2 regions of the Mesorhizobium sp. M0802 genome follow, and region 2 is predicted to be linked to the other one. Evidence: predicted binding sites of a transcription regulator. Region 2 holds the regulator's gene; the other holds the start of a gene.
What was found. Region 2 encodes HrcA, which represses chaperone genes, less so after heat shock. Its sites were predicted from a motif close to GTTAGCACTCNCNNNNNGNGAGTGCTAAC; they were not measured.

Region 1: a site for HrcA is predicted at 2,974-3,002, ahead of groES (co-chaperone GroES). Genes of this name have one in related genera too.

The regions. Positions count from the first base shown of each region.
Region 1 is NZ_JAMYOY010000008.1:94,605-106,649, reverse strand. It holds gene NKI10_RS13905 (MFS transporter) at 1-336, opposite strand, end outside; gene NKI10_RS13900 (TetR/AcrR family transcriptional regulator) at 507-1,133, shown strand; gene NKI10_RS13895 (hypothetical protein) at 1,130-1,999, opposite strand; gene NKI10_RS13890 (class I SAM-dependent methyltransferase) at 2,082-2,879, shown strand; gene groES (co-chaperone GroES) at 3,064-3,360, shown strand; gene groL (chaperonin GroEL) at 3,424-5,079, shown strand; gene NKI10_RS13875 (TetR/AcrR family transcriptional regulator) at 5,152-5,760, opposite strand; gene NKI10_RS13870 (zinc-dependent alcohol dehydrogenase family protein) at 5,863-6,873, shown strand; gene NKI10_RS13865 (OsmC family peroxiredoxin) at 6,915-7,361, shown strand; gene NKI10_RS13860 (nuclear transport factor 2 family protein) at 7,377-7,763, shown strand; gene NKI10_RS13855 (OsmC family protein) at 7,835-8,350, opposite strand; gene NKI10_RS13850 (GFA family protein) at 8,408-8,833, opposite strand; gene NKI10_RS13845 (AraC family transcriptional regulator) at 9,016-10,008, shown strand; gene NKI10_RS13840 (LysE family translocator) at 10,032-10,643, opposite strand; gene NKI10_RS13835 (YkgJ family cysteine cluster protein) at 10,713-11,093, opposite strand; gene NKI10_RS13830 (hypothetical protein) at 11,098-11,262, opposite strand; gene NKI10_RS13825 (hypothetical protein) at 11,264-11,671, opposite strand; gene NKI10_RS13820 (hypothetical protein) at 11,671-11,895, opposite strand.
Region 2 is NZ_JAMYOY010000017.1:30,123-42,167, forward strand. It holds gene rsmI (16S rRNA (cytidine(1402)-2'-O)-methyltransferase) at 1-562, opposite strand, end outside; gene NKI10_RS22215 (hypothetical protein) at 736-921, shown strand; partial or broken gene NKI10_RS22220 (EamA family transporter) at 1,001-1,135, opposite strand; gene NKI10_RS22225 (low molecular weight protein tyrosine phosphatase family protein) at 1,327-1,650, opposite strand; gene NKI10_RS22230 (hypothetical protein) at 1,654-2,022, opposite strand; gene hemW (radical SAM family heme chaperone HemW) at 2,094-3,251, opposite strand; gene rdgB (RdgB/HAM1 family non-canonical purine NTP pyrophosphatase) at 3,251-3,898, opposite strand; gene NKI10_RS22245 (VOC family protein) at 3,898-4,308, opposite strand; gene rph (ribonuclease PH) at 4,499-5,215, opposite strand; gene hrcA (heat-inducible transcriptional repressor HrcA) at 5,372-6,457, shown strand; gene NKI10_RS22260 (hypothetical protein) at 6,493-6,693, shown strand; gene NKI10_RS22265 (PQQ-dependent sugar dehydrogenase) at 6,803-8,152, shown strand; gene NKI10_RS22270 (hypothetical protein) at 8,176-9,081, opposite strand; gene NKI10_RS22275 (LysE family translocator) at 9,259-9,876, shown strand; gene cysK (cysteine synthase A) at 10,056-11,030, shown strand; partial or broken gene NKI10_RS22285 (glutathione S-transferase family protein) at 11,232-11,857, shown strand; gene NKI10_RS22290 (RNA polymerase sigma factor) at 11,867-12,045, opposite strand, start outside.

The DNA.
Region 1 (12,045 bases), on a different contig from region 2:
CGAGGTCGAGGTCAGCGCATAGGCGGTCGCCCCGTTCGCCAGCGCCAGCAAGAGCAGAAGGACGGCACTTTTCAAGCGCATATTGTGGGCGGACAGCATCATGGCGATGGCCGCCGATCCGATGCCGATGGCGATCATCTCCGCCGTGGCGACCAGCGCGAGTTCGTCACCGCTGACATGCCCTTCGGTGTAGAGCGCGCCGAGAAGCACCGGCTGCAGCCCGAGAATGAGCAGGCCGACCGAGCCGATCCACAATGCCGAGGCGAGTTGCGCCCCAGTGGGGTTGCCGACCAGCCAGTCGCCGTTCCCGGCATCCGCGTTACCAGCAGAAGTCACGGTCGCCTCCCAACGTCCTTGCCTGACGGCAAAAAAACTGACAGTCTGTCAGCATTTAGAAACTGATACTCGATCATATTCGTTTGTCAATCAGTAGCGGGACTTGGCACCAACAAGGCTGGGGATGGTCTTGGCGATCGAATGGTCTGGGCGATCGAGAGGATGGCGGCATGAACGAAGCAGTGCAGATGACGACCGAACCGAGGCGCAGGCCCAAACAGGAGCGCAGCCGCGAGCGCATCGACGCCATCCTGTCGACGACCATGCGGCTGATCGGCGAGAAAGGCATCGACGCCGTCACCATGAAGGAAGTCGGCGCACAGGCCGGCGGGCCGATCGCCACCGTCTATCATTACTTCCCCAACAAGTCGGCGATCCTGGCGATGCTCTACGAGCGATTCTCCGAAGTGAGCCGCGCCCGGCTTGCCGCGATCGTTGCCGACGTCGGCGGGCTGAGCGACGTTATCGCTGCGGCCGACCGGCTGCTCGACGACTACTATGAGCGCGTCGCCGGCGACCCCGCCATTCAGGACCTGCAAAACGCCATCCAGGCTGACAAGGCGCTGAAGAATCTCGACATCGCCGAAACCCGGCGCCAGGCGACGATGTTCTGCGACCATGTCGGCCCCTTTCTCGCGCCAGAGCGACGCAATGAGTTCGGCCGTATGGTTTTCCTGATCTTCCAGCTGGCCGGCGGCGTCGTGCGCATGGCGCTGACCCAGGACCAGGAGGAAAGCCGCCACACCATCGAGGACTACCGGTCGATCATCCATACGCAGTTGGGACTGTTTCTCTAGCGCCCGATTCGACCCCGTCCGGTCTGGTGGATGAGGTTTTCGAAGCCGTCGGCCAGGTTGGCTGTGCCGGCGGCAACAATCTTCGACAGGTTCCTGGCGCGACCTGGGGTCTTGTTGGCATCGAGCAGCACGGCCCTGCCCTCATGCACGACAAAGTCGAATTTGCCATAGTCGAAGCCCAGCTTCCGACGCAAGGCGCGCAGTTCGTCGGGAACCGCAACCGGCTCCCGGCGGACGGTGTCGTCGCCCTTGACCAGGCGCTGCGGCGAGACATAGCGGGTGCAGCGCTCCCGATCGCCGCAGAATATCCAGAACCGCGCCGCAAACCCGTCGGGCTCGATTTCGGGAATGAATTTTTCCACGATCAGGTCGGCACGCCTGAAAATCTCCGGCGCCACATCGGCCAGCGAGGCATGCACCTGATAACGGCCGAAGGTCTGCGCGCCCGGGAAAGGCACTGCCTTGCCGGCGCGAACGGATTTTCGGTTGAGCTGCTCCTCGGGCGTCCCCCAATGATTGAGGTTGCTCTTGACGATGACCTGGCCGCTCCAGTTGGCACCCTCCTCGAGGATCGCACCACTGATGCGGCGCTTGGAAATGTCGGTTGCACCAAGATTGAGACAAATCGGAAATCCGCGCGCGTAGTCGACATAGTCCGATGGCGTCACTGTCGCGTCGACATGCAGGACGGCAATATCGGCGTTATGACTTGCCGAGGGTCCACGCATGATCTGCACGGAGTGACCGCGCCGTTTCAGCTCCGCCAGGACGTCGAACAGCATGTAGGGGCTGTCCTGGCGCAGCAGGAGGCCCCGCCGGCTCTGGAAGCGGTCAAATTCATGCGTTATGACGGCAATGCGGGCCATGGCCTTTCCTGCATGAGGTAACTCGCAAGGCAACCAACAGCCTGGAAGGAAATATGTCCAGCCTTTCCCCAAACCGTTCCGCATGACTGAGCATTGGGACGCAATTCGCCGTCATTGGCGGCTTCTCGGGTCGCCGCTGTGTCCGCCCCCGGAAGCTGTCGCCGCCTATGAGCGCGAACTTAGCCTGCAATCAGTCGATGTGGTGCTGCTCGGGGTCACGCCGGAGCTTGCCGGCCTCGGAAGGACCATGCTCGCGATCGACGAGTCCACTGCCATGATATCGGGCATCTGGCCGGGCGATACCGCCTCACGCAAGGCGGTGATCGGCAACTGGCTGGAGTTGCCGCTGGGCGACGAAAGCGCCGGGGCGGTGATCGGCGACGGCTGTCTGTCGGCGCTGGACTCCTCGGTTGCACGGCAGGCGCTGCTTGCCGAGATCGCGCGTGTGCTGAAGTCCGATGGGCGGGCTGCATTGCGCGCCTATGCAAGCCCTCAGGTGCCGGACGATCTGCAGGAGGTCCGGGCGCTGACGCTGTCCGGTGGTGTCGCGACCTTCCACGAACTCAAATGGCGCATTGCCATGGCTTGTGCCGGCGGCGATCCCGACCGCGCCATTCCGGTGCGGGCGATCCTCGACGCCTTCGATGCGCTGTTTGCCGACCGGGAGGCCCTTGCCGCGACGACCGGATGGGAGATGCCGGTCATCGGCACCATCGATGTCTATGCGAATTCGCAGACTGTCTACAGTTTCGCCCCGGCGGCGACGCTGGTCGAAGAGGCGAGCCGGTTTTTTGACAGTGTCCGCCTCGCGCCGACAGGGACCTATGGGCTGGCTGAACGCTGTCCGCTTCTGGTGCTTATATCGCCGCGGCGCCGGTAGGGTCTGCCGTCGGATCGCGGCACGGCTCCAATTGGCACAATTGTGCTCACCGTTCGCCTTGACTCTCGAAAGCCACGCGCTTATTTCAGCGCACGTTAGCACTCTCCCCAGGTGAGTGCTAACGCACATCCGGCACCGCCGGATCGAGGAACAGCTCTCACCGTTCTCATTCGAGGAAGAAAAAATGGCAAAGTCGAAGTTCCGCCCGCTTCATGACCGCGTGGTCGTACGCCGGGTCGAATCCGAATCCAAGACCGCCGGCGGGATCATCATCCCGGATACGGCAAAGGAAAAGCCGCAGGAAGGCGAGATCATCGCCGTCGGCTCCGGCGCTCGCGACGAAGCCGGCAAGCTGGTCCCGCTGGACGTCAAGGCCGGCGACCGCATCCTGTTCGGCAAGTGGTCGGGCACCGAAGTCAAGCTCAATGGCGAAGACCTTCTGATCATGAAGGAATCCGACATTATGGGCATCATCGGCTGATCATCGGCCTCACCGTCAACTAATTTCGGGCTTGATCGCAAGCCCCCTGCCAGGAGCTAAAAAATGGCTGCTAAAGACGTAAAATTCTCCCGCGACGCCCGCGAGCGCATGCTGCGCGGCGTCAACATCCTCGCCGACGCAGTGAAGGTCACGCTCGGCCCCAAGGGCCGCAATGTCGTCATCGACAAGTCGTTCGGCGCACCGCGCATCACCAAGGACGGCGTCACCGTCGCCAAGGAAATCGAGCTTGAAGACAAGTTCGAAAACATGGGCGCGCAGATGGTCCGCGAAGTTGCTTCGAAGACCAACGACATTGCCGGCGACGGCACCACGACCGCGACCGTTCTGGCGCAGTCGATCGTCCAGGAAGGCCACAAGGCCGTTGCCGCCGGCATGAACCCGATGGATCTGAAGCGCGGCATCGATCTGGCCGTCACCGAAGTCGTCGCGGCTCTCGGCAAAGCTGCCAAGAAGATCAAGACCTCCGAGGAAGTTGCCCAGGTCGGCACGATCTCGGCCAATGGCGACGAGTCGGTCGGCGCCATGATCGCCGAAGCGATGCAGAAGGTCGGCAATGAAGGCGTCATCACGGTTGAAGAAGCCAAGACCGCCGAGACCGAGCTGGAAGTCGTCGAAGGCATGCAGTTCGACCGCGGCTATCTCTCGCCCTACTTCGTCACCAACGCCGACAAGATGGTTGCCGAGCTCGAGGACGTCTACATCCTCCTGCACGAGAAGAAGCTGTCCAACCTCCAGGCCATGCTGCCGGTTCTCGAAGCCGTCGTGCAGACCTCCAAGCCGCTTCTTATCATCTCGGAAGACGTCGAAGGCGAGGCTCTGGCCACGCTGGTCGTCAACAAGCTGCGCGGCGGCCTGAAGATCGCCGCCGTCAAGGCGCCGGGCTTCGGTGATCGCCGCAAGGCCATGTTGGAAGACATCGCCATCCTCACCGGTGGCCAGGTCATCTCGGAAGACCTCGGCATCAAGCTCGAGAATGTCGGCCTCAACATGCTCGGCCGCGCCAAGAAGGTGTCGATCTCCAAGGAGAACACCACCATCGTCGACGGCGCCGGCAAGAAGGCCGAGATCCAGGGCCGCGTTGCCCAGATCAAGCAGCAGATCGAAGAGACCACGTCGGACTACGACAAGGAGAAGCTGCAGGAACGTCTGGCGAAGCTCGCCGGCGGCGTTGCGGTGATCCGTGTCGGCGGCGCGACGGAAGTCGAAGTCAAGGAAAAGAAGGACCGCGTCGATGACGCCCTCAACGCGACCCGTGCGGCCGTGGAAGAAGGCATCGTTGCAGGCGGCGGCGTCGCTCTCCTGCGCGCTTCGGCCAACATCAAGGTCACCGGCGTCAATGCCGACCAGGCTGCCGGCATCAACATCGTTCGTCGTGCACTGCAGGCTCCGGCCCGTCAGATCGCTTCGAACGCAGGTGCTGAAGCTTCGATCGTCGCCGGCAAGATCCTCGACAACAAGGGCGCGACCTACGGCTACAACGCCCAGACCGGAGAGTATGGCGACATGATCGCCATGGGCATCGTCGACCCGGTCAAGGTCGTTCGCACCGCTCTCCAGGACGCGGCTTCGGTCGCCGGCCTGCTCGTCACCACCGAAGCCATGATCGCGGAGGCTCCCAAGAAGGAGTCGGCCGGCGGCGGCATGCCTGGCGGCATGGGCGGCGGCGGCATGGGCGGCATGGGCGGCATGGATTTCTAATCCAAGCTATCTGGCTTATGCATACGGAAAGGGCGCCGAGAGGCGCCCTTTTTTGTTTTGGAAAGCGGATGGTTAGGCGGCGCTGTCCGCCTGCCGCGCAACCTTGCCTGCAAGCACCGCCTGCTCGACAAGTGCCGCCACCTCGTCGGCCACCACCAGCACCGGTGCACGGTCGCGGGTGGCCCGCGCAATCACCATAAGCCCTTCCAGCGACGATTCGATCAGCAGCGCCAAAGCGTGCGCGCGGCGTTCGGGCACCCCTGCCCTGACGAAGGCCTGTCGCAGCAAGCCGATCCATTGCTCGAAAGCCGATCGGCAGAGTTCCGCCAGTTCCGGCACATCGGTGGGTGAATCCAGCACCACCGGCGCGATGGGGCAACCCAGCGAAAAATCATTGTCCTCCAGCATGCGCCCGACCGACTGGTAGATGTGATGGACGGCCACTGCAGGATCGCTTTCGGCTGCCAGTGCTTCGCCCAGCCTTTTCGTGACGTCGGCAACGCTGTTGCGCGTCACCTCGATGACCAGTTGGTCCTTGCCGCCCGGGAAATGAAAATAGAGCGAGCCGCGCGGCGCCCCGCTGGCGCCCAGAATGTCGTTGAGCGAGGTGCCGTGATAGCCGCGCTGCCTGAGCAACAGGCCTGTGGTCTCGAGTATGCGGGTGCGGGTGTCGTTGGCCATGTCAACCTCTGTCAGCAGTGACGCATTATAGGCCTCGCCAAGAATATGACAATCGGTCTATATAATATGTGGATCAGTCTATATACTATTAAGGAGAGTGACATGCGCAGCTACCGGCTCGAAGGGTTTGGTGGAACCGAATCCCTGGCGATGCGCGACGAGGCGCGGACGGAACCGAAACCGCATGAGATCGTGGTGCGAGTCCGCGCCGCCTCGCTCAATCGGCGCGACACGATGATCCTTGGCGGCACCTATCCGTTGCCGGCGCGGCAAGGCATCGTGCCGCTGAGCGACGGCGCCGGTGACGTCGTCGCAATCGGCGATGCCGTCACCCGTTTTGCCGTCGGCGACCGCGTCACCGGCAGCTACTTCGCCCGCTGGATCGATGGCCGCATCAATGCCGGTCTGATCGACCAGCTCGGCTGTACGCTGGACGGCATGCTGACTGAGTTTGCCGTGCTCGACGAACAATGGGCGGCGCGACTGCCCGATCATCTGAGCTGGCACGAAGCGGCGACGCTGACCTGCGCCGGCGTGACGGCCTGGAACGCGGTGACCGGGACCCGGATTCCGAAGCCTGGTCAATGGGTTCTCACCATCGGTTCGGGTGGCGTTTCGCTGTTTGCTCTGCAGTTCGCCAAGTTGCTCGGCTGCCGGGTTGTCGCCATCACATCGCGCGCGGAGAAGGCCGACAGGCTGCGGGCGCTGGGCGCCGACCTCGTTGTCTCCAGCACCGACATACCGGAATGGGGCGGCTGGGCGCGCGAGCAGACAGGCGGCATCGACCTCGTCGTCGAAACCGGCGGCCCGGCCACCTTCGCGCAGTCGCTGATTGCCAGCACGCTTTATGGACACATCGTGCTGCTGACGCTGCAGGACGCCAGTGGCAGATCGATCGAGATGCCGGCAGCGCTTTATCAGCGCAGCCTCGCCACCATCAGCCGCCTGTTCGTCGGCAGCCGCAGCAATCTCGAGGCCATGCTGCGCGCCGTGTCGCAGCATCGCCTCAAGCCCGTTATCGACAGGGTCTTCCCCTTTGCCGAAGCCCCCGAAGCGTACCGCCACTTCCGGCAGGGCGACGTGTTCGGGAAGGTTGTCATCGACTGCGCCTGACCCAATTGCCCGCTTTTCAACCCCGAACCAGGAGAACGACCATGACCATCCGTGAAGCTTCCGCAGAATGGCAAGGCACGCTGAAGGAAGGCGGCGGCCGTCTGCGGCTTGGCAGCGGCGTCTTCGAAGGCGCCTATTCCTTTCCGTCGCGGTTCGAGAACGGTCCGGGCACCAATCCCGAAGAGCTGATCGGGGCAGCACATGCCGGCTGCTTCTCGATGGCGCTGACCTTCATCCTCGGCCAGGAAGGCCACGTCGCCCGCACCATCCGCACCGTCGCCAAGGTGCATCTCGGCGCGACCGCCGCCGGGCCGACGATCACCCGCATCGAGCTCGAAACGGAGGCGGAGGTCACGGATCTCGCCGAAGACGAGTTCGAACGCCTGGCGCAGTCGGCCAAGGCGACTTGCCTCGTCTCGCGCGCCTTGGCCGGCGTGCCTCAGATCACCCTAAAGGCCGTGCTGGTCAAAGCCGTCAAAGATCGATGAAACCGGGAGAATATGATGAAACAGGAGCTTATCATGGACGCAGTCGGGAATGATTTGTCCCGGCAGACGGCCGAGATCATGCGTCGCTTCAACGATGTGTTCCAGTTGCACGATCCGTCCGCGCTTGCCGAGTTGGTGGCGCAGGATTGCGTTATCGAAAACACCGTGCCGGCGCCGGACGGCGCCCGCCATGCCGGCAAAGAGGCATGCATTGACCTATGGTCGGCGATCGCCACCCAGCCCGGCACGCGCTTCGACCTCGAGGAAACCTTCGTCGCCGGTGAACGGGCGACGATCCGCTGGCGCTACTTCATGGCCGACGGCAACTCCATCCGCGGCGTCAACCTGATGCGTGTCGCGGACGAGCTGATCGTCGAGGCGATGGGTTACGTCAAAGGATAGAAGCGTTGCCCGGCACTCCCGTTCCCAGCCCGGAATCTCGCTCAAGTCGAGTTTCCGGGCCGGTTTTCTGGTCACTGGATGACGCGGTGCAGCTTCACCGTGGTGCTGGGACTATTCTGGATGGTCTGGAAGATCACGCAATAGCGATCCGTGAGTTCGAGCAGTTGGTCGAGCTGACTTTGGGGAGCGTCGGTGTCGATGTCGAACCGCAAGCGGATTTCCTTGAAGCCGACTGGAACACCCGCAGTCACGCCGAGCGTGCCGCGAAGATCGACGTCACCTTCCGCGGAAACTTCGGCGGACCTGATCGGAATTTCGAGCACGGCCGCCGCCGCGCGCATCGAGACACCGGCGCATGCGATCAGCGCCTCCAGCAGCATGTCGCCGGAGCACAGTTCCTGGCCGCTGCCCCCGGCCATCGGATGGATGCCGGCAAGCGCCAGCCCGCGTCCGGTCTCGACCTGGCAGGTGACGGTGGACGCGTCGGCGACGCCTTTGGCCTTCAAGGTGAGGAACGCGGCCTTCGCATCCCTGCGATAGAGATCCTTGATCGGCTCCTGCGTGGCGCGAAATGTTGCGATTTCCATGAACAATCTCCTGTCTTGAATTGTCGTTGTCAAAAATGGCGAGCAGTGGCCGGGCCCTTATTCCGGCACCGCGATGCCGGAGCCGCCGAGCTCAGCCGGAAAGTCCCTGAGCTTGGGCAGCCCGTCTTTCATCGGCAGCACGGTCTCAGCGTAGTTGACGTGAACCCCAGGCGTGAATTTCACGCCTGCTATCGTTGCCGCATAGACATCGACCAGGCCGAGCGGCGGATGAACGGTCATCAGATGACCACCGCATTTCGTGCAGAACTGGCGATCGCTCATTTCGGTCTTCTCGAACCCGGACAGGAACTCCGCGCCCCCGGTGACCTTGACGTTCTGAGGCTTCCACAGCGTGAATGCGTTCACGGGAGACGCCGACCACGATCGACAAGAACCGCAATGGCAATAGCCCATTGCCTCGGCGGCTCCGTGCACTTCGATTTCCACGGCGCCGCAAAAACACCCGCCCTTATGTACCGTCATGACTTTTGTCCCTGGTTGGTTTCGACAGCACTCAGCGCCCACTCTCGGCAGCGCTTGAGCACCGGTGCAGGTTTAGGAGTTCTGGCCGCGAACTGAATGATACGGCGTCCGCCTCGCTTGACAGCGCGTCCGGAACTCGAAAGGGATGGCTCACCGGCTAGCCGGGTGCGGGACGAAACGGAATGGCCGGGGATGCTCTGTCTGACCTGTTGAGGACGGTACGCCTTACCGGCGCGACGTTTTTTGACATTGAGGGCCACGAGCCGTGGGCCGTCTGCTCGCCGGCGCCATCGTCCATCCTGCCGAAGATCCTGCCCGGTGCGGACCATCTGATCTCCTACCATGTGGTAACGGCCGGCCGCTGCTTCGCGCGCATCGTCGGCCAGGAAGCGATCGCGCTGGAGGCCGGCGAAGTCGTCGTCTTCACCAGGAGCGACCCGCACATTATGTCCAGCAATCCGGCGTTGCGCGCCGATCCGCCGACAGCCGACGTTCTCGACATCGCAACAGCCGGCCGGATGCCGTTTTACATCAACTGCGCCGGCGACGGCGCGACCTCGGCCAGGCTGGTTTGCGGCTATCTCGCCTGTGATGCACAGCCTTTCAATCCACTGCTCGAGGCTTTGCCGCCGGTGATCAAGGCCGGAGATGCCAAAGGCGATGGCGGCTGGCTCAGCCAGTTCATCAACCTGGCTGTCACGGAGGTGGCGCAAAAGCGCGCAGGCAGTGAAACGGTGCTCACCAAACTGAGCGAACTGATGTTTGTCGACGTGTTGCGCCGTTACTTGGAATCGCTGCCGCCACAAACCACGGGATGGCTGGCTGGCCTGCGCGATCCGCACCTGGCGAGGGCACTGGCGCTGATCCACGACCGGCCGGCGCATAACTGGACGGTGGAGGCGCTGGCGAAGGACTCCGCGCTGTCGCGCAGCGTGCTCGCCGAACGCTTCACCAGGCTGGTCGGCATGCCGCCAATGCATTATCTCGCCAAATGGCGCATGCAGATCGCCTCGGAGCTGCTCAGCGCCGGCTCCAGCAACATGGCCAGCATCGCCGCTGAAATCGGCTACGAATCCGAGGCAGCGTTCAGCCGCGCCTTCAAGAAGATGATCGGCCTTCCGCCCTCGGCCTGGCGTCTAGGCATCCGGACCGGATCCGGAACCGACGAAGAGTAGGCCGAGGCCTGGCAGCTCCTGTTCTATCGATCAGCCAGCGCCAGCTTGGCGCCAAGCATGACAAAGGCGCCGGCGAAGGTGCGGCGCATCCAGGTCAGCACCATCGGCCGCGACACGACATGGCTGCGGATCGAGGCCGCAAAGATGCCGTAAGCGACGAAGACGACGAAGGTCAGCAGCATGAAGACGCTCGAGAGTTCGAGCATCTTGGCAAATGCGTTCGGTTCGGTCGTGCTGACGAATTGCGGCAGGAAGGCAAAGAAGAAGATCGACAGCTTCGGGTTCAGGATGTTGATCAGGATACCGGAGGTGATGACCTTGGCCGCCGAGCGGGGTGCCGCGTTTTCATCGACGCTCAGGCCGCCCTTCTCGTTCAGCGTGTTCCAGGCCATGTAGAGGAGATAGGCGACGCCGAGATATTTCAGCGTCTCGAAGGCGACAGCACTTGTGTGCAGCAGCGCCGCCAAGCCGGTGATGGCGGCGGCCATATGCGGGATGATGCCAAGCGTGCAGCCGAATGCAGCAGTGATCGAGGCGCGCGCGCCTCGCGAAAGCCCGGCGCTCAGCGTGTAGAGAACGCCGGTGCCGGGCGAAGCCACGACGATCAGCGACGTCAACAGGAATTCGATGCTCATGGTTCCTCCAACGCCCTGCCCGTGGTGGAAGCTATCGGGGGATGTGGGATGAGGCAAGGTGGGCGTCGGCTAGATCGTTGGCATCCCGTGCGCCTTGCGCGCCATCAGGCAATCGTCGCCGCCAGGCATGCAGGCGTGGCAGACGTCCGGGCGGATCTCGTAGATGCCGCAGGCCGTGTGCTTGCCGATCTCGCCCGTAAGCGCCGAACAGCGCACGCCCTCGCAGCGCATGCCGGACAGGTCGGCGGACACGAACTTTTCCGGAATCCGGTCAAGTTGCGCATCGTCCTCGGTCGAGAAGCGCGGCCATTCGGCCGAGTAGGAGCAGCAGGCGCCGCAGCTCTGGCAATCGAAAACCGGCTGGTCGTCCTGTTTTGACGACCGGATATCCCTGGCGGCCAACGCGACCAGCCCAGGCGCTGCGAGATTGCGATCGGCTTGGTGCGGCAAGGCGCTATTTCTTCTTGCCTGCCTTGCCCTTGGGCGTGGCGGCTGGCGCCTCGAACAGATCGGTCGCCGACGGTTCGGCGGCCTTCGGCGCGGCAGCGGGCTTGGCCTGCTTTGCAGTGGCAGCAGCCGGCGCTGCCGGCTGGTCCTTGGTGGAAAACTTTATGGCCATGTCAGTCCTCGTCGGAAAAGCGGGATGATGGTGCGCGCGGATTGCGCAAGCGGCCGATCAGCGCCGAGACCGCTGTGATGTTCATTTCCTCGGGCGACCAGTTCCTCGCCTCGGCAATGTGGTGCGCCGCCAGTTCGCGATGCGTGCTGCCGCTATAGGCGGCATCCTGGTAGGTCACGCGCTCCTGGGTCTTTTTGTCCTCGCGGACATATTCGACCAGATAGTTCGGGGCTTCGGCACGGCCGCGCACGCCGACGCGCACCTGGGCATCGCCATGCGCGCGCTTGCAGCGCTCGAGCTTTTCCAGCACACGGCGGACATATTCGACCGGCTTGTCCAGGCCCGGGACCATGGACGCGATGGTCGCATCGGCATCGATCGGCGTCGGCGGTACGCGCTTGGTGGCCATCAGCGTTTGCCTGCCCGCTTCGGCAGCGCCGCAAGGACTGCGGCCGCTGCCATGTCGTCGGCTTCCTTTTCCTTGCGCAGTTCGCGCAAGCGCGCGGTCTTGGCTTCGCGCGCCTCGCTGACGGCATCACGCTCGGACAGGATGCGGTTGAGTGACATCGACTGGGTTTGCGTCTTGCTGAACAGCGAGCCGGCCTGGTCGGCAGTCTTGGATTGAGTGGTCAAAACTTTCTCCTGTCGGGAGCCTGGTGCCGATAGAGCGAGAGCGGTCTTCGATTACGACCAAAGCAATACGGCAGCGGGGCAGTATGGGCGGTTCAGATTGCTGGATCGTCCCTTAGCACGTTCCGGCCGGCGTGCGGCGCACTTTTAGCG
Region 2 (12,045 bases):
TATCGGCCAGCCTGCGTGGCGACTCAAAGAAGATCAGCGTTGCCGACACCGTCCTGAACGTTTCGAGCTTTGTGAGCCGCTGCCCTGCTTTCACCGGCAAAAACCCCGCAAACAGGAAGGCGTCGGACGGCAGGCCCGACGCCGTCAGCGCCGCCAGCGGCGCCGATGGGCCGGGGATCGGCACCACGCGCAGGCCGCGCTCCAGCGCTTCGCCGACCAGCCGGTAGCCTGGGTCGGAGATCAGCGGCGTGCCGGCATCCGAAATCAGCGCCACGCTCTGCCCGGCCTCGAGTGCTGCGATCAGCTTCGGTCCCGCCTCGCCGGCATTGTGTTCGTGATAGGCGGTTGTGCGCCTGCGGATGCCGTATCGGTCGAGCAGCACGCGTGAGACGCGGGTGTCCTCGCAGGCGACTATGTCGGCGGCAGCCAGCGTTTCCAAGGCGCGCAGCGTGATGTCGGAGAGGTTGCCGATCGGCGTCGCCACCAGATACAGCGCCGGCGCCAGCGACCGGACCGCGATCTCGGTCTGCCCGATCACATAGCTGCGCTTCTCGCCGGTCACCGGGGTCTCTCCATTTCGCCCTGTTTGGCACGGCGCGCGCCGGGTTGCAAAACTCCCGAACGTCGAGCCAAACCTGACGCCGATGTAACCCGGCGGCCATGTCTTTGCCACAGTGGGGAACGAAAGCGTGGCTGGCGGATTGAATACCTGAGTCTCTTGAGGAGGAGGACAGGATGGACAGCCTGGAATTGCAGGACGTTTTCGAGCCCTATTATGCCGAGCGCAAGCGCTTCACTGCGCGAAAGGGCAAGCGTGCGCTCGCCGAAAGCGACACCGGCCTGGCCAGTCGGGCGGCCACCGCCTTGCCGACGAATGTCAGGCTTTCGGACAACAAACCGGACAGCACGACGGAGCACTGACCGTACGATGCCCAATCGTTTCGATATCTTCATCACCCGTCTTGAAACGAAGAGCGCCCGCGAAGGCGCGCCGCCGCATCCGATGAACGACCAGAACAGCGTCCGCCGGGACAAGAGCGACGCCAAGCCGGCCCGGACCGGAGAGGCGCATGCCGAGAAACACCGCGGCAAGCGCCGCTTCAAGCACGACGCTTAGTTTGTCGATCGGTGCAACATCGTCATCCTAGGGCGAAGCAAGGAGCGAAGTGACGCGGCGCAGACCCTATGATCCATTCCGTGACCTCTGCCGAAGGATGCAGCGGCGCAGAATTCTGAACCGCTGCAGCGCCTTAACCTCGCGGCATGAATCCTCGGGTGAAGTCCGAGGATGGCGAACGCGGGCGTGGAACGCCCCAACCACATCAGTCAGCCCAGGTATCGCGTCACCCTCACCTCCAGCAATCGCACCAACTCCGGATCCATGAATCCGTAATCATCCGGGATGTCGAGGCAGATGACGCGGGCCTTCTTCAGGCTCTCCTTGAATTTCTTCTGCAGCTTGGTGCGGTGCGCCTTTTCCATCACGAAGACGATGTCGGCCCAGGCGACCAGCTCATGCGTCAGCGGCGTGTCTGCATCGTGATTGGTGCCGGCCGACTCGACCTCGATATCCCTACGTTTGGAGAACACCTGCTCGGCGGTCGGGCTGCGCAAGCGGTTCTGGCTGCAGACGAACAGGACGTTCTTCACCGACTACTCATCCCAGATCTTACGCAGATTTTTGCTGAGAGGGATGTACTGATCAAATGTGAGTCCATTCAGATCAAACTCGAGCAACTCATCCTTGGCGATTCCGCGAAGCTTATTTCCAATATATGTTATGAAACTGAGGACAACGCTGAATTCGCTCAAGTGGGTCAATTTTAGTTTCGATGTGACCGTTGCGTTCCTGATGAAAATCGCCTGAGCCTCAAAGAGGTCGTCTTGCTCTGGAGATCTCAAGATTTCGGTCAATCCAAACTCGAACACATCATCCGTGTTCAATGTCATCAAGGTCTCGTGGATCAGGAACGTCATCGCAGGAGTCACCTCGGATGCGGCGCTGGCACGCCAGCGGTTCAACAAGTCGACTTTCTAACATCCTTGCTCAAGCCGATAAATCGTCCAACAGCCCGGCCATTTGCCCTGTGGGCTCACCGCGCCAAATCCGCCACCACGGCATCGAGCACGATCATGCCGGCTGGCGTGGCGCGTAGCCTGGCATTGCCGATCGGCGCCACCAGCCCCTCATCCTGCAGCACGGTCAGCCGGGCGCTCGACAGGCCGTGCCCGGAAAACGCCTCGTAGCGGGAAAGGTCGATGCCTTCGGCCAACCTCAGCCCCATCAGCAGGAACTCGTCGGCCTCTTCGGAGCGCGTCAGGATCTCGCCGCCGGTGACGCCATGGCCCCTGGCCTCCACCAGATTGGCCCAGGTCTCCGGCATCCGCTCGGCGATCGTCACGGTGCGGTGGCCGTTCTCGATAAAGCGGCCATGCGCGCCCGGTCCGACGCCGACATATTCGCCATAGCGCCAATAGGTCAGATTGTGCCGGCTCTCGGCGCCCGGCCTGGCGTGGTTGGAAATCTCATAGGCCGGCAGGCCATGCGCTGCGGTGATCTCCTGCGTCAGCGCATAGAGATCGGCGGCCCGGTCATTATCGGGGATGATGAATTTGTTCGCCGCATGAAGGGCATGGAACGGCGTGCCTTCTTCGATGGTCAGCTGGTAGAGCGACAGATGGTCGGCGGCATGGCCGATCGCCTGTTCGAGCTCCGCCTGCCAGTCGTCCAGCGTCTGGCCGGGGCGGGCGTAGATCAGGTCGAAGGAAAGTCTTGGGAATATGTCCCGTGCCAGGCCAATTGCATGCAGCGCCTCGTCGACATTGTGCAGCCGGCCGAGGAAGCGCAGATCCTTGTCGTTCAGCGCCTGCACGCCGAGCGACACACGGTTGACGCCGGCGGCGCGGTAGCCGCGAAATCGCTCGGCCTCGACCGAGGACGGATTGGCTTCCAGCGTCACCTCGATGCCGTCGGGCACCGTCCAGTTCTTCGCCACGGCGTCCAGCACCGCCGCCACCGTCTGCGGCTGCATCAGCGACGGTGTGCCGCCGCCGAGAAAGATACTGGTCACTTCGCGCGGCCCGGTCCGCTCGCTCATGGTCTTCAGCTCGTTCTCGAAGGCGCGGGCAAAGCGCTCCTGGTCGACCGGCTGGTGACGGACATGGCTGTTGAAGTCGCAATACGGGCATTTGGCCGCGCAGAACGGCCAATGGATGTAGACCCCGAAGCCCGGGCTGCGGTCCAGCGACATTAAGCTGAGCCTAACCTGGCGCGGGCGAATTTCTGGAAGGCGCGGGCGCGGTGCGACAGCGCCGTCGGCTGACCGGGCTTCCAGCCGTGTTTTTCCTCAGCGCTCATCTCGCCGAACGTCTTGTCGAAACCGTCGGGCAAAAACACCGGGTCGTAGCCGAAGCCCAGTTCGCCGCGCGGCGGCCACACCAGCGTTCCCTCAGCTTCGCCGCGATAATATTCAGCCTCGCCATTGGGGAAGGCCAGGCAGATGACGGCGACGAACCGCCCCTTGCGCTGCGCTGGCTTGGCGGCGCCGACCTCCTGCAAGGCCACTTCGGTGCGCTGCATGGCCATGCCGAAGTCGCGGCTGCCATCGGGAGCTTCGGCCCAATTGGCGGTGTAGACGCCGGGGGCGCCGTCGAGCGCGTCGACGCACAGGCCCGAATCGTCCGACAGCGCCGGCAGGCCGGTCGCCTTAGCCGCGGCGAAGGCCTTGATGTAGGCGTTTTCCTCGAAGGTGGTGCCGGTCTCCTCCGGTTCCGGCAGGCCGTAGTCCTTGGCCGACTTCGCCTCGAAGCCGAACGGACCCATCAAATCGGCGAATTCGCGCAGCTTGCCTTCATTGTGGCTGGCAACGACGATCTTCTTTCCATCGAGAGAATGCATCAAAGGCCCCAGATCCTTGGCTCGGCGAATTCGATCGAATTGCCCGAGGGGTCGCGTATGTAGATCGAACGCCCGCCCTGCGGCCATTCGAATTCGCTTTCGATGGCGATGTTTTTCGCCTCAAGTTGCGCCTTCCTCTGTGCGAGTTCATCCGCACTTGCGGCAAAGCAGAGATGGCCCTCGCCGACCGTGCCATGCGGCGGCACTTTCAGCCGCGCATCCGGTGCCGGCGGGATTTTGGTGGCTTCGGCGTTGAAGATGAGCAGTACGCCCGGGCCGCAGCGGAAGAAGAGATGGCGGCCGTCGACCTTGCCGAGGAGAGGGAGGCCGAGGACGTTGGAGTAGAAGGCTTCGGCAGCGGCGAGATCCGTGACGTAAAGCGCTGACTCAAGAATAGCGGAGGGTTGCATCAGGCGCCCCCCTCTGCCCTGCCGGGCATCTCCCCCGCAAGGGGGGAGATTGGCAGTTCCGCTGGCGGCGTCTCAACGTTGATGGTTGGCGAAAACGGTAGCGACCTCTGATCTCCCCCCTTGCGGGGGAGATGGCCGGCAGGCCAGAGGGGGGTGTGAAGGATCGCCGACGTCATCACGTTAAATTCAATCAGGCCACAGCCATCTGCTGCAAGCTCACCAGCCGCTGAATGCCCTTCTTTGCCAGGCCCATCAGCTCCGCGAACTGCCCTTCCGAGAACGGCTCGCCCTCGGCGGTGCCCTGGATCTCGACGATGCCGCCCTTGCCGGTCATGACGAAATTGGCGTCGGTGCCGGCAGATGAATCCTCGATGTAGTCGAGGTCGATGACCGGCTGGCCGTCATGGATGCCGCAGGAAATTGCCGCGACATGGTCCTTCAGCACCTTGGCAACACTGGCCATCTGCCGCGCTTCCATCCAGCGCAGGCAATCGTAGAGCGCCACCCAGCCGCCGGTGATCGAGGCCGTGCGGGTGCCGCCATCGGCCTGGATGACGTCGCAGTCGACGGTGATCTGCTGTTCGCCCAGTGCCTGCAGGTCGACAACGGCGCGCAAGGAGCGGCCGATCAGCCGCTGGATTTCCAGCGTGCGGCCGCCTTGCTTGCCGGCCGAGGCTTCACGGCGCATGCGCTCGCCGGTCGAACGCGGCAGCATGCCGTATTCCGCCGTCACCCAGCCCTTGCCGGAATTGCGCATCCAGCCTGGCACCTTTTCCTCCAGGCTTGCCGTGCACAACACATGCGTGTCGCCGAATTTCACCAGGCACGAGCCTTCGGCGTGTTTGGACACGCCGCGCTCGAAGGAGATGGCGCGCATTTCGTCGGCTTGGCGTTTGGAAGGGCGCATCGAGGCCTCTTTCTGTTCTTTTTAGGGTTGCGTCGGCGGCTTGTAGACGCATGCAGCCCATGGCGCAAAGGAAAAGGCCGGGCGATCTGGCACAGACGCCGGGTTGCGCGGGGGCGATGGAAGTCTATATCCTTGGGCCGGAGGTTTTTGGCTCGAATGACCAAGGCAGTCACCGAACCCAGTCTGCTGGCGCCCGCGCTGCAATCGCTCGACATGCGTTCGCGCGACATTTTTAGGCGCATCGTCGAATCCTATTTGAAGGACGGTGAGCCTGTGGGATCGCGCAGCCTGTCGCGCATCCTGCCGTCGTCGCTGTCGCCGGCCACCATCCGCAACGTGATGAGCGACCTCGAGCATCTCGGCCTGATCTATGCCCCGCACATCTCGGCCGGGCGCCTGCCGACCCAGACCGGCCTGCGCTTCTTCGTCGATGCCTTCATGGAGCTTGGCGATCTCTCCGACGAGGAACGCCGGGTCATCGAGGCGCAGGTGCGCGCCTCCGGCTCGGGCGCGACGCTGGAACACATGCTGACCGAGGCCAGCCAGATGCTGTCGGGCATGTCGCGCGGCGCCGGCCTGGTGCTCGCCACCAAGAACGAGGTGGCGCTGAAGCACATCGAGTTCATCCAGCTCGAGCCGACCAAGGCGCTGGCGGTGATGGTGTCGCAGAATGGCGATGTCGAGAACCGCGTCGTCGACCTGCCGGCCGGCATCACCGTCTCGCAGCTGCACGAGGCCTCCAACTTCCTCAACGCCCATATCAGGGGCCGCACGCTCGCCGAGGCGCGCATCGAGATCGCCCGCATCAAGGACGAGACCAGGGCAGCGCTGGACACGCTGTCGCAGGATCTGGTCGAGAAAGGCCTGGCGGTGTGGGCCGGCGCCGATAGCGGCCTGCCGGCGCGCCTTATCGTGCGCGGCCGCGCCAATTTGCTCGAAAACGTCACCGCCCAGGCCGATATCGAATTGCTGCGCCACCTGTTCGAGGATCTGGAGACGCAGGACGGGCTGATCCAGCTGCTCGACCTCGCCGAGGACGGCCCCGGCGTGCGGATCTTCATCGGCTCGGAAAACAAGCTGTTCTCGCTCTCCGGCTCGTCGCTGGTCGTGGCGCCTTACCGCGACAAGGACGCCCGCGTCGTCGGCGCGCTCGGCGTCATCGGCCCGACCAGGCTGAATTATGCCCGCATCGTGCCTATGGTCGACTACACGGCGCAATTGATTACCCGGATGTTAAGATAATTCGAAGCCGGGATCACCGTAAAGGAGGGCGCAGAATGGCGCTTGAATCGTTCAAGGCCCAGATCAGTATGCTGCTCGAGGAAATGGTCAACCAGCCCGAGGACGAGCACGAAATCCAGGAGCAGCTGCGCGAAAAACTCCGGGAAATGCGCGCCATGGGCCTGCCGCTGCCGGAAGATCTCGTCGCATTGGAAAAGCGTCTCGACGACGATCTCGACGTCGAAGAGGAAAGTTGAGCGGTTCTCTCGTCGAATCTGCGCACGCGCACGCTTCTCTTTTGCGGCGGCCGCACAATATCTCCGTTGTGCATGACGCGGCGACCGGCGCGAATTCGAGGAGAACAGCATGATCCGGATTGCCGGCTTCGCAGGGCTTGCCCTGCTTCTGGCCACCAGCGCCTTCGCCCAGCAGGCTGATCAACCGCTGCTGACCGGCAAGGACGCTTTCGGCGACTGGAAGGCCGACAAGCCAGGTGTGCGCCGGCTGATCAAGCCGGATGATCTGCAAAAGCCCAACATCACCGAATCCGCCTCCAACAGCGCCGGCCTCGGCGATCGGCCCGAGGGCGCGAAGCCCGTCCTGCTGCCTGGGTTTTCGGCCGAACTGGTTGCTTCCGGCATTTCCAATCCGCGGGTCGTGCGCGTGGCGCCGAACGGCGACCTGTTCGTCGCCGACAGCGACGCCAACCAGATCCGCGTCTATCGGCTGGCCAAGGGTAGCGCGAAGCCGGCCGAAGAGGGCATTTTTGCCGACAATCTCAACCAGCCCTATGGCATCGCCTTCTACCCGCCTGGCGACAAGCCGCAATGGGTCTACGTCGCCAACAACGACAGCGTGGTCCGCTACGCCTATCGCGACGGCGACCTTAAAGCCTCCGGCGAACCGGAGACGATTGTCTCCGACATCCCTACCGGCGGCCACTGGACCCGCGATATCGCCTTCTCGCCGGACGGAAAGACGCTGTATCTCTCGGTCGGCTCCGGATCGAACGTCGCGGAGGGCATGCAGAAGGCACCGAAGGGCGGCCTTGACGCCTGGGCAAAATCACAGCCACTCGGCGCCACCTGGGGTTCCGAGGATGGCCGTGCCGACGTGCTGGCCTTCGGCCCCGACGGCAAGAATGGCCGCATCCTCGCTACCGGCCTGCGCAATTGCTCGGGCATGACCGTGCAGCCGGCCACCGGCGCGCTGTGGTGTGTCGTCAACGAGCGCGACGGTCTCGGCGACGATGTGCCGTTCGAATATGCCACCTCAGTCAAGGACGGCGCCTTCTATGGCTGGCCCTGGTATTATATCGGCGCCAACGAGGACCCGCGTCACGAGGGCGCGCGCCCAGACCTCGCCGGCTCGGTCACCGTGCCCGACGTGCTGATGCAGGCGCATTCGGCGCCGCTCAACATCGCGTTCTATGACGGCGGCAATTTCCCGGCAGAGTACAAGGGTGACGCCTTCGTCGCCCTGCACGGCTCCTGGAACCGTGGTATGAGGACCGGCTACAAGGTGGTGCGGCTGAGATTTAGCGACGGCAAGCCGACCGGCGAGTACCAGGATTTCATCACCGGCTTCGTCCTCTCCGACGACGCCGTCTGGGGCCGGCCGGTCGGCGTCGCGGTGGCCAGGGACGGTGCGCTTATCGTCACCGAGGATGGCAACGGCACCATCTGGCGCATCGCCCATGTCGACGGCCCGTCCTGAGCCGGCGAACTGCGCAACCGGCCCTAATGTACGTCCCGATGGATCACCTTGGGATAGGTATGGATCACCTCGGCCGATGAGACACGGTCATCGAAACCGGTATCCCTGAGATTGAAGAGGCCGACCGAGCCGAAGGACTTCTTCGCCCCTTGCGCGAAGCGGCCGTCGCTGAAATCGTGTTCGTAAAGCGTCACCGTGACGTGGCCGGCATTGAGCTTCGGCACGTAAACACTGCTGATGGCGTCGTTGGCGACGCCAAGCTGGTTGACGTTGAAGCGATAGAGGTCCTGCACCATGCGCCGGGCCGCATTGCCATTGATCATCCAGTATTCGCGGCGCGAAGCGCGGTTCGGGTCGATGAGTTTGAGCGGCGCCTTGCGGCCAAGCCCGAGCCAGTGCTCGAACACCATCACATTGGCGCCCCAGGGATAGGGATAATTGGACTTGTCGATGATGCGTGGCGGGCCATCCTCGGCGATCTCGGCGGTATCTACATAGTCCAGCCATTGCAGCTGGAACGACGCTTCCACGTTGAGGTCGGTGTTGCGCGGATCGGCAGCGATGATGCGCCAGTCGGAGACCGGCGGATATTTGGTGTCGAGGTCGATGTAGAATTCGCCTTTGGCGGTGTCGTCGGGGTCTATCTTTTGCGGTCCGTCACGCTCCATCGCCACCAGTCGCACCTTGAAGCGGTTGTTGACGACCAGCGGATAGATCATCGGACGAACGGGGTAGGCGCCAGGGTTCCGGCTGTCGGTAAAATATCCAGTCTGCGGAACGACATCGCTATCGCCCTTGTCGAACAGGCTGAAAGCCTGACGCCCATCGAACCACAGATACCATTCCAGCTCGTGGACGTGACCGCGTGCCTCGGAATAGTTGTTGGGCATCCACTTCATGAGCTGGATGTGAAGTCTTTTGGCTAACATGGGTGCTCCTGCCGTTCGGAGCCATGCGAGATAGCCGACCGCCTTCGGGGCGTAAGTGAACCATCTCTCGCTTTCAGGCGAGGATGACCGGCTTTCATGTCCTGCTTGGCGCAATCGAATCCGTTTTGCCGCTGCAGGCTTTCATGGCATCAGAGCGGCTCAGGAGGTGCGACCGTCATGACCCTCACCGGCTTCCTTGCCTATAGTGCTGCGCTGGGCATCGCCGCCGCCATTCCCGGCCCCGGCGTCACCGCGCTTGTGGCGCGGGCGCTCGGATCCGGCTTCCGCTCGTCGCTGGCGATGTCGTTCGGCCTGATGCTCGGCGACCTCATTTATCTCACCGCGGTGGTGCTCGGCCTTGCCTTTGTCGCGCAAAGCTTCGGCATGGTGTTTCTCGCCATCAAATGGCTGGGCGTCGCCTATCTCGCCTTCCTCGGCTGGCGTTTCTGGACGGCCGGGATCACGCCCGAGACTGTCGAGGCCAGGAAAGGCAAGGGCGGCCTGGTATCGAGCTTCCTTGCCGGCCTCACCGTCACGCTGGGCAACCCGAAGACGATGGTCTTCTACCTCGCCATCACGCCGACCATCGTCGACCTGAAGACCATCACGCTCGCCGACTATGGCATCCTGGTCGCGCTCACCGTTATCGTGCTCTTCGTGGTGCTTGTGCCCTATCTGGCGCTGGCCGCCAAGGCGCGCTGGTTCCTGAAATCGCCGCGCGCGCTGAAGGCGCTGAACCGCACCGCCGCCGGCTTCATGGTGGGCGCGGCCGCAGCCATTGCCGCACGTCAGTAGATCGGTTCAGGCCCATCCATTCCTCCGATCGGTCCATCCGGAAAATGCGGCTTCGGAAGGCAAGCGTTTTCAGCAAGCGGCCCACTCGATATTTTCGGCCGGCAGCCTATCTTGCGCGGGCGAAAGCCTTATTCTGTCCGCCGACGCCAATTGCCTGATCTGATTTGGGAGCGAAACCAATGAACAAGCCTTCCGCGCGCGTGCCCGGCCGCGGCCGTGTCTACAACTCGATCACCGAGACGATCGGCGACACGCCGCTGGTGCGGCTCGACAAGTTCGCCAAGGAGAAGGGCGTAGTTGCCAACCTTCTTGCCAAGCTCGAATTCTTCAATCCGATCGCCTCGGTCAAGGACCGCATCGGCGTTTCGATGATCGAGGCGCTGGAAGCGTCGGGCCGGATCAAACCCGGCAAGACGACGCTGATCGAGCCGACCTCCGGGAACACCGGTATCGCGCTCGCCTTCGCCGCTGCCGCCAAGGGCTACAAGCTGATCCTGACCATGCCCGAAACCATGTCGGTGGAGCGCCGCAAGATGCTGGCGCTGCTCGGCGCCGAACTGGTGCTGACGGAAGGGCCGAAAGGCATGAAGGGCGCCATCGCCAAGGCGGACGAGCTGGCCGCCACCTTGCCCGACGCCGTCATCCCGCAGCAGTTCGAAAACCCGGCCAACCCGGAGATCCACCGCCGCACCACCGCTGAGGAGATCTGGAACGACACCGATGGCGGGGTCGACATCTTCGTCGCCGGCATCGGTACCGGCGGCACGATCACCGGCGTCGGCCAGGTGCTGAAGCAACGCAAGCCCTCGGTGCATGTCGTCGCCGTCGAGCCGGAGGCCTCGCCGGTGCTGTCGGGCGGCCAGCCCGGCCCGCACAAGATCCAGGGCATCGGCGCCGGCTTTGCGCCCAAGATCCTCGACACCTCGATCTATGACGAGATCGTCAAGGTCTCCAACGAGGATTCGGTCGCCAACGCCCGCCTCGTCGCCCGCCTTGAAGGCGTGCCGGTCGGCATCTCGTCGGGCGCTGCCCTGCAGGCCGCCATCGCCGTCGGGTCGCGGCCGGAGAACAAGGGCAAGAACCTAGTGGTGATCATCCCGTCCTTCGCCGAGCGCTATCTGTCGACGATCCTGTTCGACGGGCTGGGGGCTTAACGTCTTAACTGGATAGGCGGCGATCCTTCGCACCCCCCCTCTGCCCTGCCGGGCATCGGGGGGTGCTGTCCCTCCGACATCGGAAGTCTCATGGCTGGACCGCAGAAAACCCGGCCGTGGCGTCCGCCACCGGCTTGAGCGGGAGGCGGCTTCAGGGTCAAATCGCCCCGGCCTGCTTCGCGCGGGCAGGGGGAGAATCACATGTACAAGCTTTACACGCGCCCAGGCAGCGGCGGTTTTGTCGTCGAGGCCGCATTGGCGCTGGCAAACGCGCAATTCGACCAGATCGATGTGCCCAAGAAGGATCCGCCGGACCCGGCTTTCCTCGACATCAGCCCGTTGAACCAGGTTCCGGTGCTGACCTTGCCCAACGGTCAATCGATAACCGAATCGGCGGCGATCTGCATCCTGCTTGCCGAGCGCCATCCGGAGGCGGGTCTGGCGCCGGCCGCGGATCGCCGGATCGCGCCGGTTTCCTGCGCTGGATGGCGTTCATGTCATCGGTGCTCTACCCCGCCATCCTGCGCCTCTACTATGCCCATCGCTACACCACCGATGCCGACGGCAAGAAAGCCGTCAAGCAGGCAGCCATTGCCGATATGGACCGCGGCTTCGCCATTGTCGATGCAGCCCTCGAGGGGCGCGGCTGGCTGGTCGGCGACGCGATGTCGCTGGCCGACATCTACCTCGTCATGCTGGTGGCCTGGCACCCCGATATGGACAAGGCGCGAGCCGACTGGCCGAACATCGAACGCTTATGGTCGGCGCTGCGCGCGCATCCGCTGATGAAACGGCTCAACACCACGCATGAGATGTGGCCGGCCTGAACGGACGCTTCAATTTCGCAGGATCGCCCGTTTCGCCTGCAGGAAGCGGCGCACGGCGGGGTCGCGTTCAAGGCCAATCGCCCGGCCATAGGCTTCGACCGCTTGCGCCGCATTGCCGAGCCTGGCCAGCAGGCCGGCGCGAGCGGCCCAATAGGGCTGATAGTCGTTGAGCCGCTTGTCGTCGCCCA